2 linked regions of the Rosistilla oblonga genome follow. Each later gene encodes a partner of the first gene's protein in a complex. Links are inferred from orthologs where the notes say so. Each region holds a gene or a part of one and is shown on either strand. Other genes may lie near its edges.

Region 1 (5,395 bases):
TGATGCAGCAGAAGTGTGCGATGACGAAGCCTTGGCTCTATCTAAGCGAGTTCTTTGAGCAGCATCGCGACGAGTACATTGACAGGCTTTTCCAGGTCAGTACTCAGGCTAAGTGGTCGGCTTGGGTTGAGTTTTGCTTGCATGCGACAGTAGCTCAAGCGAAAGCTACGATTACGCGATGTGAGCGACTGTTGGCGATCCGTGAGGACTTCAACGGCCGGCTCAATAAGGTCGGCGGGAATGTTCGGTTGTACACAATCATGGAGGAAATTTTCAGGTCTCCTTTTATCCGGGTGTCAGATGTGCCGGAGTTGCTGGGCATTTCCTATCCAACAGCAAAATCGGACATGGAAAGGTTGGCAGACGCTGGGATCCTTAAAGAGCTGAGTGGAGTGTCGCCAAAGACGTACTACGCACCGGAGGTTTTTAGTGTCGCCTATGACGAATTGCCGGATAGCTGAAGTGTGCTTTCGGGTTGTCGAAGCACTGTGCGTGGCGGTTTAGCGGCTCGCAGCTTGGTCTGATTGGTTTCGGGTCGGTTGTGTGAGTGATGTTTGGTTGTATGTGCACCTGCCTAGCGGGCGAAGTCTGCCGCTGCAGGGCTCTGTTTGTGCTTGGTCCAACCTCCCCCGCCAAGCTAGTTTTGCTTGGCGGTTTTCTCTATTTGCCGTCGATCGATGCTGGTTGTCGCTTCAGTCATCGATAGGTTGAACGACGGCATCGCTTTCAGTTCGCGTTGCTGGCGCCGCTTATGCCAGCCATTGGCGGGCTTCTTGGTCCTGGCCGGCGTCAAAATATTTGATCGTCGACATGGTAAACGGCTTGCAGATCGCCGACATCCATTTTTCCCATTTGGTTTCGCCGACCATCGCGATCTTTTCGATGTCGCGGCAGTGTTTGGTCGCAAACTTGATGTCTTCCCAGACGGCTCCCATCTCCCAGCCGTGGAAGTCGTGCATCTCGAGCAGGATTTTGATTTTGCCGCACGATTCGATCAGGCGTTCGACCGCCGGTTCGAAATGCTCGTAGTCTTCTTTGCTCAGTTTGTCGCTGACTTTAACTTCCAGTAGCCCGGTGTCGAAATCTTCATGCAGCACGATTGCCATCGGTTGATACCTTTCGGGTGTAGTGATGTGGTTTCAGTAGAGGAAGGGTTTTTGTCTTTTGCATGCGACGGTTCGGCTCGAAGCGTCGCCGTGAATGTCTCTATCATAAGGGGGCGATTTCGGTGGGGCTACAGCTGTCGCGCTCGCGGCCGTCTGCAGAGCGAGCCCGTTGGCGACGGTTGGTTGAAGATGGGACGTTTCGGTTGGCAATGCAGGCTGGTCGCTGGCGTTGTTTTGTGTCGGCACAAACCGCAGCGATGAGGGTCCGCAATGGTTGAGTTTCGTCTGCGACCAGAGTTGTTGCTGTTGTCGCGAGAGTGAAGGTTGTTGTTGGTTTGGGGCTTTTTGACCGTCGCGATGACCGGTCCCCTGGTTCCGTGCCGAGTGCTGTTGGAGTCGGTGTTTCGTGTTGGTGTGCGATGCGGTTGGTGAATCCAACGAAAAAACCGTCGCCTGAATCCAGGCGACGGTTTGCAAATTTTAGGTTCTTTGGCTGTTAGGCTCTTCAGCTTTCAGGATTGAAAGCTTGAGGAGAGCTTAGTCGCGACGTGGGCCGCGTCCGCGTCCGCCGCCACCACCGCCGCCGCTGCGACGTCCACGCGAGCGAGGGCGATCGTCGTCGCCACCGTCGCGGCTGCCGCCACGGTCTTCTCCGCCTTCTTCGACTGCCGAAGCCATTTCGTCTTCGATGCCCAGTTCGTCGATCGCTTGACGACGGCTCAGCTTGACGCGGTCGTGCTCGTCGATGTCGATGACCAAGACCTTCATCGGATCACCAACCTTGACGACGCTGTCGATCGCGCTGATGAATCCGCTGGACAGTTCGCTGATGTGAACCAGGCCGTCGCGTCCGGGCAGGATTTCAACAAACGCCCCGAAGTCCTTGATGCTGCTGACCGTACCGTCGTAGATCTTGCCGATCTGAACGGTTGCGGTGCAAGCTTCGATCAACTTCATCGCTTCTTGAGCCGATTCCAGGTTGTCGCTGGCGACCAATACGTTGCCGTCGTCGTCGACTTCGACCACGGTTCCGGTCGATTCTTGGATACCGCGGATGTTCTTGCCGCCAGGGCCGATCAGCATGCCGATCTTCGCTGGTTCGATCTTCGTGCGCAGCAGGCGTGGTGCGGTTGCAGCGATCTCGCGGCGAGGACGCGAGATCGTGGTCAGCATCTTGCGAAGGATCTCGATGCGAGCTTCGCGCGATTGCTTCAGGGTGGCGCGAATGATGTCTTCGCTGATGCCCCAGATCTTCAGATCCAGTTGGATGCCGGTGATACCGTTTTGTGTTCCCGAGATCTTGAAGTCCATGTCGCCGAAGTGATCTTCGTCGCCCAGGATGTCGGTGATCAGGACCCACTTGTCGTTCTCTTTGACCAGGCCGACCGAGATGCCAGCGACGGGGTTGGTGATTGGTACACCAGCCGCCATCAGGCCCAGAGTAGCACCACAAACCGAAGCCATCGAGCTCGATCCGTTGCTTTCCAGGATGTCGCTGATCACGCGGATCGTGTAGGGGAAGGTGTCCGCATCGGGCAGTACTGGTGCGATGCTGCGTTCAGCCAAAGCACCGTGTCCGATTTCGCGACGTCCTGGGCCACGGATCGGGCGGCATTCGCCGACCGAGAACGATGGGAAGTTGTAATCCAGCATGAATTTCTTGCTGAATTCGTCGTGCAGTCCGTCGACGCGTTGTTCGTCGCGCTTGGTTCCCAAGGTGACGGTGATCAGCGCTTGAGTTTCACCGCGTTGGAACAGCGAAGAACCGTGGGTGCGTGGCAGCAGGTCGGTTTCGCAGTAGATCGGACGCAGGCTGGCATGGTCGCGGCCGTCGGGGCGAGTGCCGGCGAGGATCAGTTCGCGGACGATCAGCGAATCGAGTTCGTGCCATTCGTGCGAGAAGCGGTTCGGGCAGACAGCGCCTTCAGCGTTTGGATCGGGGATGATCTCAGCTTTAGCGCGTTCCTTGAGTGCCTTGCACGCTTCGGCGCGGTCTTGCTTGCCAGCGGTTTGCTTGAGCGACTTGAACTCTTGGTAATAAGCGCTCTTCAGGCGATCGAACAGGCCGTCGTCTTCTGGCGGCGTGTATTCGATCTTCTCTGGCTTGACCAGATCGTAGAGTTCTTGTTGCAGTGCGATGATCTCGCGGATTACGCCGTGAGCGAAGAGGATCGCGTCGACCATCTCGTCTTCGGGCATCTCTTGAGCGAAGCCTTCGATCATCGTGACGGCGTCTTGGGTGCCGCTGACGATCAGGTCCAATTCGCTTTCGTCGAGGTCGTCAACGGTTGGGAAGGCGACCAATTCGCCGTCGATCTTGCCAACGCGAACCGAAGCGACGGGGCCTTGGAATGGCAGTGGGCTGATCAACAGTGCGCAACCTGCACCGTTCATCGCCAGCACGTCGCCATCGTTTTGGCCGTCGCTGCTGAGGACAAACGATTGGACTTGAACCTCTTCCTTGTAGCCCTTTGGCCACAGTGGGCGGATCGGGCGATCGGTCAATCGCGCGGTCAGGGTCTCTTTCATGGTCGGGCGTCCCTCACGCTTGAGGAAACCGCCTGGGAACTTACCGGCCGCAGCCATCCGCTCGCGATAATCGCATGTCAGTGGGAAGAAGTCCAAGCCGGGTCGCGGTGCGCTAGTAGCCGCAGCGGTCAAGACGACGGTTTCGCCGTATTGGATGGTTACGCAGCCCGCAGCTTGTTTTGCCAATTGCCCCGATTCTAGGATCAGCGTGTTCTTGCCAATCTTCTTTTCAACTCGAAATTTATTCACTTTCTACTCTTCCTTCTCGTTAAACCTACAAACTACTTCTATTTTCACTGTTCACTTTTTATGTTCGGTCTGATGTTGCCGCGTTCCCGTGCGAACAGAGTGGATAAAGACGGACTGAACCTTCGAGGGTGCAGTGCGAGGAACGGGAGAGCGGCGACCGGTGTATGTCGACACACCCTGTGCCAAGAATGACAGAGTGGACAAAGAGGATCGATGAGAAGACAGCGCCAGCCCAGTTGCTGGCGCATATTCACCGACAGGACGGCCCCTTCCCTTGGGGCCGTCGAAGCGACCGCAAAAAGAAGGCGAGTCGCTTGTTACTTTCGGATACCGAGGCGTGCGATGATCTCGATATATCGCTGTGGATCGGTGTTCCGTAGATAATCCAGCAGCCGACGGCGTCGGCTGACCAGACCCAGCAGGCCACGGCGGCTGGCATAATCTTTTTTATGCGTCCGCATGTGGTCGGTCAGGCCATTGATCCGTTCGGTGAGAATCGCAATTTGCACTTCCGACGACCCATTGTCGCCTGCGGAGTGCTTGTGCTCTTCGATCAGTTCTGCTTTTCGTTCTATCGTAATTGTCATTGGGGCCTACATAATTTTAACGGCGGAATTTGCTTGATGGGCACCGGTCGAATCAAGTCGCTACAGCCATCCAAGGCTCCGGCCGCGTCAATCAATTGCTAGCGCATTGACTCCGTCACTAGCGATTCCATTGTTATCAAAATATTTCGATCACGTTTTGATTCTGGCCCCTAAGTGTACCGATCTTGCGCCGTTTTGCAACGGCGATTCGGGACCGATTTCCGTAACTTGCAGCATGCAAGCCGGGACGTCGGCCGATCGAATCGCGCCGGCGACTCAGGGACTAATTCAATATTGGCATTTGAAGCTCAAGACTTGCGAGCAAATGCCGGTTGCATCGCGGGCTGCTTGCTGACCAAGCGGGTCAGTCGCGCTGGCCATTGAGATTGCGAGAACTCGTACGTTCCAAACAGAACGGCCGAATAGAGCAGATTCCCAATCAGGGTGTTTGTCAGGAAGGGGATCGCCATCGTGTAGCAGGCGATCAGCCCTGCGACGGTCGGCGGGTATTGGCCGGCGAACCAAACGCCAAGGTTGCTGGCCAGGAAGAAGACGATCGAGCTGGCGACTGCCGCTCCGCCGATCCGGGCTGCTGTGCGGTTTTTTGCTAGTCCTCGGCCGATCAACGCCGACGCGGCGATCCCCGCGTAGACCATGCAGAAGACGGCTGGGTTGTAGAAGCCCATGCCGGGCAGGCGGAGGACGTGCCCGATGACATCGCTAGCCAACATCGCTCCGATCGGCAGCAGCCATGCCGTTCGGCCTCGCAAATAACACCCTGCGAACAAGCCGATCGCGCCGACGCAAACGAGGTTTGGCGGGTGCGGCATCAGGCGGGTCGCAGTGGCGATCAGAAAGAGGATGTAAAACATGGCTCGAGATCCGAGGGCTGCAATATTATGGTTCGTAACGGAACCTCCCAGG
Region 2 (5,225 bases), 3.9 Mb from region 1 along the record:
AGTGAGCGTCGGGGGCGGTGGCTTGGTTCGTGTTTGCACCGAGATCGTTGTGCAGGACATAACTGCAGCGATCGGAGACCTGATGCTCGAGGATCAAGCTGTGGATGTAGATGTCGCCTTCATCGCTGGGCACGCCATCGTGTCCGGTTCCATCGCCCCAGTCGCCAGCCAGCAGCGACCAGGTCAGCGTCGTCTGCTCACTGATGGCCAACGTCGCTCCGCCGAGAAACGTCGACGCGTGCAAATCGTTTGCGAAACTGCTGTCCATTCCCATCGTCCAGCCGCCGCTCAGGGTCAGCCGATCGTTGACGTCGTAGGTCGCCAGGAATCCGCTGTGCGTGTTTGGTTCGGAATAATAGAACGTGTAGCTGTGCGAATAGAAGAAGTTCAGCGGTGCCGGAACGCTTTCCCAACCGATCGGAGTCAGAAAATAGCCGGCTCGGATCGCAAGGTCGTCGATCCGCACGTCGGCATACATTTGAGGGATCGCCGCGCCGTAATCGCGTCCCGAATCCCAACCGAAGTCCCAGGTCTGATCGGCAAACGCTTGGTTGTCCGGCCCATCGGTGCCAAACAACGCGTCGATTCGGAAGCCCCAGTCGAGCCCATCGTCGGCGATCTGCCGCTCGGCAAACATCCAGATCTGATTGACGACGACGCCATCGGAAACGTTGTTGTATCCATACGGTGCGTTCCCGGTTCCGCTGCGATTGCCGTCGCCGTTTAGCGTCAGTCCCGTCGAGATCCAACCGCCCATCGCCACGCCCGACGTTTCTCGACAGTCGTTCAGCAGCGATGCAAGCGAACCGGTCTGGGCGACTGTGTCAGTATCGCACTGCAGCGCGTCGCAATCGGCGGTGACAGGTGTACACTCGGCGGCCGCAGCGGGTTGTCGCGCCGCGGCGATAAACATCACCGCGATGCTAAGCGACCAAAGTCCAACGGTGGATCGAAGCATGACAAGTCCTATCGATAGCGCGAGATCATTGCACGCTCTTGAATCGACACATCCGATTGCAACCGCCTGTCATTTCGATCGCTGCGGCGTTGGATCGCCCCCGGGTATCCGCAACAATCGGAACATTCAGTAAACCAAGGTAATGAAGGCGTGGTTGCTATCAAAAGTTGTTAGCTTCGCACGCGCTGTTCCCCGGCAACTCCTTTCGCTCGTTGGTGCCAGCCGCTACCGGATCTCGGTTGGCCAAGAGAATTTGCGTCGCTGGCGAGGATGCGCGCGTCGAGCGCTTCGGATCGGCTGAACGCCCCGGCGGTGGCGATGGCCGACTCGACAGGTTGCAGCGTTTTTCGGGGCGGAGCGCCGATCGGAGCCGACAATCCGGCGGGGTTTGGCGGCGAAGATGATTGCACTTGTCTGCGATCGCGGGTATCATCCAGGCTAACCTAGGGAGCGGCGGTTAGATCCGCATAGAGATCGCTTTTAGGTTGACTTTTGCGGGTGTTGCCATTCGGCGACGTCCATTCCACTGAATTTGAATAATCGAAGATTTTATAACCTGGGCCTCTGGTTGCTCGCTGGTTTGCTTCGGCAAATTTGGTCGCAAAGCTAAATGATGTATGTATTGATGTTACTGCTACTCTTTGTCCTCGGACTGATCTTCTTGCTCGGCAGTGTTGGGTTCTTGTGTCGGCGTCGCAACATGTTGGCAATCGCCACCGTTTCGACGCTTCGCAGCGGTGCCTTTCCTCGAGCAGCTTGGGCCGAGCAATCGATTTTGTGGCGAAGCCTCCCGCGCGGCCCTGCGCCGTTCGGATTTTTCCTCCCCGCGTCGGTAGATCATTGCGCCGACGGTGCGCCTAAATTGCGTTCCTCGCGAACGCCTATTAGCTTGCTCAAACCGGGATCGCCCACCATACCTACTCCTGCAGAGCTTCACTCTTCTCATTTCAGCCGCTCGATCGCCTCTGCCGCTGCTTTCCAATAGATCCAATAAACCCAAACCGCAGTCCGTGAGCTTGCTCGCGCGATTGGCTCGTTTGCCGTGTTGTTGACAACCACCGCAAAGGTCGTGAGATCTTCCTGATCGATAAAGGGAGTTCGCGATGAACGCGCTAGACAACATCTTGGGGCTCCAGCTCCATCTGCTGGCGACAGTCGATAAGGATTCGGCATCGGAGTTTGGCCTCTGGTTGGTCTCCACATCGACCTTGATTCTGCTCGCCCTCGCCGGGGCGCTGTTCGGTTTCTGCAGCAACTGGCTCTACCAGCGGACGCTCGACAAACGCGGTATCCGCCAGGCGAAGCTCGATTCCGAAGCGATGATCGAAAAGGCGAAGCTGGAGACCGAATCGATCCACAAAAACGCGGCCTTGGAAGCAAAGGAGATCGTGATCCGGCACAAGGCGGAAGCGGACGAGGAGATCAGCCGAGTCAAGGAATCGCTTCGTGAGACGCGTCACGAATTGGAATCTCGCGCCGCCACGCTGGCTCAATCCGAAGAGGGGCTGAAGAAGCAGGAACGAGGGCTCGAGAACACCCAACGGCGGCTGGCTCAACAGCTCGAAGCGGTTAATCGCAAACGCGAGCGGCTGGATCAACTGACCGATGAAAAGCAGAAGATCCTGCAGCAGGCGAGCGGGATGTCGAAGGAGGAGGCGTCGAAGCAGTTGATGCAGACGCTGCAGATGGAACTGGATCAAGAGATCGGTACGGCGATCCTGCACCACGAACGCCACCTCTCCGAATCGCTCGATGCCAAGGCCCGCGAGATGCTTCTGACGGCGATGCAGCGGTACGCCGCGGTGCACACCGCCGAGAACACGACAAGCACCGTCGACATCCCCAACGACGATATGAAGGGGCGGATCATCGGCCGCGAGGGACGCAACATCCGCGCGTTCGAAAAGGCGACCGGGATCGACGTGATCATCGACGATTCTCCCGGCGTGGTGATCGTCAGCGGATTTGATCCGGTTCGCCGCGAACTGGCTCGCCAATCGCTCGACAAACTGATCTCCGACGGCCGCATCCATCCCTCGCGGATCGAGGAAGTCGTCGCACAGACGTCGAAGGATCTCGACGAATTCATCCGTCGCAAGGGAGAAGAAGCTGCCGACGAAGTCAACGTGCCGGGGCTGAACAAGCGGATCATCGAGATGCTCGGCCGCCTGCACTTCCGCACCAGTTACAGCCAAAACGTGTTGCGACACAGCATCGAAGTCGCCTACTTCTCCAGCATGATCGCCGAGATGATCGGCTTGGATCCCGATGTCGCTCGCCGCTGCGGCTTGCTGCACGACATCGGCAAAGCGGCCGACCACGAACTCGAAGGGGGCCACCCCAAGATCGGTGCCGACCTATTAAAGCGGCACAACGAATCGCCCGAAGTCGTCCACGCAGCTTTCGGCCACCACGACGAGATCATCACCGAATTCCCCTACACGGTGCTCGTCGCGACAGCGGATGCTTGCAGCGCCAGTCGCCCCGGTGCTCGACGCGAATCGCTGGAACGGTACGTCAAACGGATGGAAGAGCTCGAATCGATCGCCACCGATTTCGATGGCGTCGAACAAGCGTTTGCGATCCAAGCGGGACGCGAGCTGCGAGTGATCGCCAACTCCAAGATCACCGACGACGCCAAAGCGGCAGCGATCTGCCGCAACATCGCCAAGGCGTTCGAGCAACAGTTGACGTATCCCGGCGAGATCAAAGTCACCGTGGTCCGCGAGAGCCGGTTCACCGAACTAGCCCGCTAGCGATTCACTTCACTCGCCGGGAGGGTGAAGTCGATCACCCGTGTAAGCAGGACTCCACCCGCCCGGCGGCAGCCGGGAGGGTCGGCAAACAAGCGTTTGGCGAGTTTTCCGGGGAGCGGCATCCGCTGTATCGAATACCTCGACTCGCTCAGGCCGACTCCCCTCCCCGAACCTCGCTGCGCTGGTTCGACCCTCCCCGTCAAACTGCGTTTGGGGGAGGGTGAAGGCTGGTGGGGCGCCACGTTTTCTTACACCTGGGACTTGCGTCACCAGGCTAACTCATGGCGTCGCTTCGCGACTGACGCGTTTTCGAGTGGCGAAGCCATGCCATGCAACAGCCTGGGACGCAAGTCCCAGGAAATCGCCCTCCATCACGCCATTTCAAGTCCCCAGTCGCAACGCGACGTCATGCGTTAGCCTGGGACGCAAGTCCCAGGAAATCGCCCTCCATCGCGCCATTTCAAGTCCCCAGTCGCAACGCGACGTCATGCGTTAGCCTCGCGACGCAAGCCTCGGGAACTGGGCCAAGCCCCATCCACGCTTGTTAGTTTAGGCGATCTACAAAGCTCGTGCGTTTTTGACCGATAAAACGCTGGACCGGTTCGAATAAATGCCGATAGGAGGCTTGTAGGATTTGATACAAGAGGAACTCCGGAGCGCACCCGATGTCCAATGCACAACGTTTGGATGAAGTCAGAGCTTTTCTGCAGGCTTGGTTCTCGAAGAGCCATCCGTCCAACGTTTGGAGCGCGACCGAGTCGATCTTGATCAGCGACGGGCATTATTGCGGCCGCCGCTTCGCTTTTGGTCCCTACACTGCGATCTGGTTTGTCGAAGAAAACCAGGTCAAAATCTTCGATCCCGATGGATCGGTCGCCGTTCGCCAAGACTGCAGCGAACTGTTCGGAGAAGAGCCGACGCTTGAAATCCGTCGCGCGGCGTAAAACGCCCGCGCCCCGTAGTGGACGAGGCTACGAGTCCCTCTGTCCCAAAGGAAAATTCCCTATGCGAGGACTCGTGGCCTCGTCCACTACCGTTAGATCGCGTGCCGAACCTAGCCGTTGGAGACGATGCGTCGCTCGATCGCTTTGGCCGACAGTGGCGTGATCTTGGCTGCTGAGGAGACGTTGGTCATCAACAGGTCTTCGCTCTTGGCCTTCGAACCGTCGGTTTCGTATTCGACGATATAAGCACCGATCTGAACGTGCGGTTCTTCGTAAACCGGTGGCCAGAAGGCTTCGCTGCGCGTGGCCAGAGTTTTCGCCAGGTAGCGAGTCGCTCGCCCGGTGAATCCGCTGAGCACCATGTCCAATCGGCCCAAGGCTTCGCGGAAGATGTAGAAGACCAAGGCGACGTCGGAGTTTTGTCCGCCGCCGGCCCATTCCCAGGTGCCGTTGTCGGTCTCGACCCAAAGGCCAGGCTTGTCGGCAGCTTCGGTTTTCGACAGCCGTTCCCCCGCTGTAGAGGATGGTGGTTTGGGATCGAAGTCGCGGTATCGCATGAAGAAAGGA

The links. Proteins that work in one complex are often made in the same cells at the same time.
Region 2: CA51_RS23835 (region 1) and rny share a complex: the UniProt entries of both Bacillus subtilis proteins name them as parts of the possible RNA degradosome complex. The link is inferred for Rosistilla oblonga from one-to-one orthologs.

The regions. Positions count from the first base shown.
Region 1 is NZ_CP036292.1:6,744,105-6,749,499, reverse strand. The notes cover bases 1,265-4,273. They hold CA51_RS23835 (polyribonucleotide nucleotidyltransferase), read right to left. Parts: upstream 3,885-4,273; coding sequence 1,644-3,884; downstream 1,265-1,643. Other genes in these bases: rpsO (30S ribosomal protein S15), read right to left, coding at 4,202-4,273. Outside these bases: CA51_RS23845 (Fic family protein), read left to right, coding at 1-461; CA51_RS23840 (SpoIIAA family protein), read right to left, coding at 750-1,106; more of rpsO, read right to left, coding at 4,274-4,471; CA51_RS23825 (DUF6580 family putative transport protein), read right to left, coding at 4,780-5,343. UniProt on the Bacillus subtilis protein: Involved in mRNA degradation. Catalyzes the phosphorolysis of single-stranded polyribonucleotides processively in the 3'- to 5'-direction. Necessary for competence development in Bacillus subtilis.
Region 2 is NZ_CP036292.1:2,855,608-2,860,832, forward strand. What follows is about bases 1,549-4,387. They hold rny (ribonuclease Y), read left to right. Parts: upstream 1,549-2,061; coding sequence 2,062-3,714; downstream 3,715-4,387. Other genes in these bases: CA51_RS10110 (hypothetical protein), read left to right, coding at 4,380-4,387. Also shown: CA51_RS10100 (outer membrane beta-barrel protein), read right to left, coding at 1-958; more of CA51_RS10110, read left to right, coding at 4,388-4,658; CA51_RS10115 (helix-turn-helix domain-containing protein), read right to left, coding at 4,769-5,225. UniProt on the Bacillus subtilis protein: Endoribonuclease that initiates mRNA decay. Initiates the decay of all SAM-dependent riboswitches, such as yitJ riboswitch. Involved in processing of the gapA operon mRNA, it cleaves between cggR and gapA.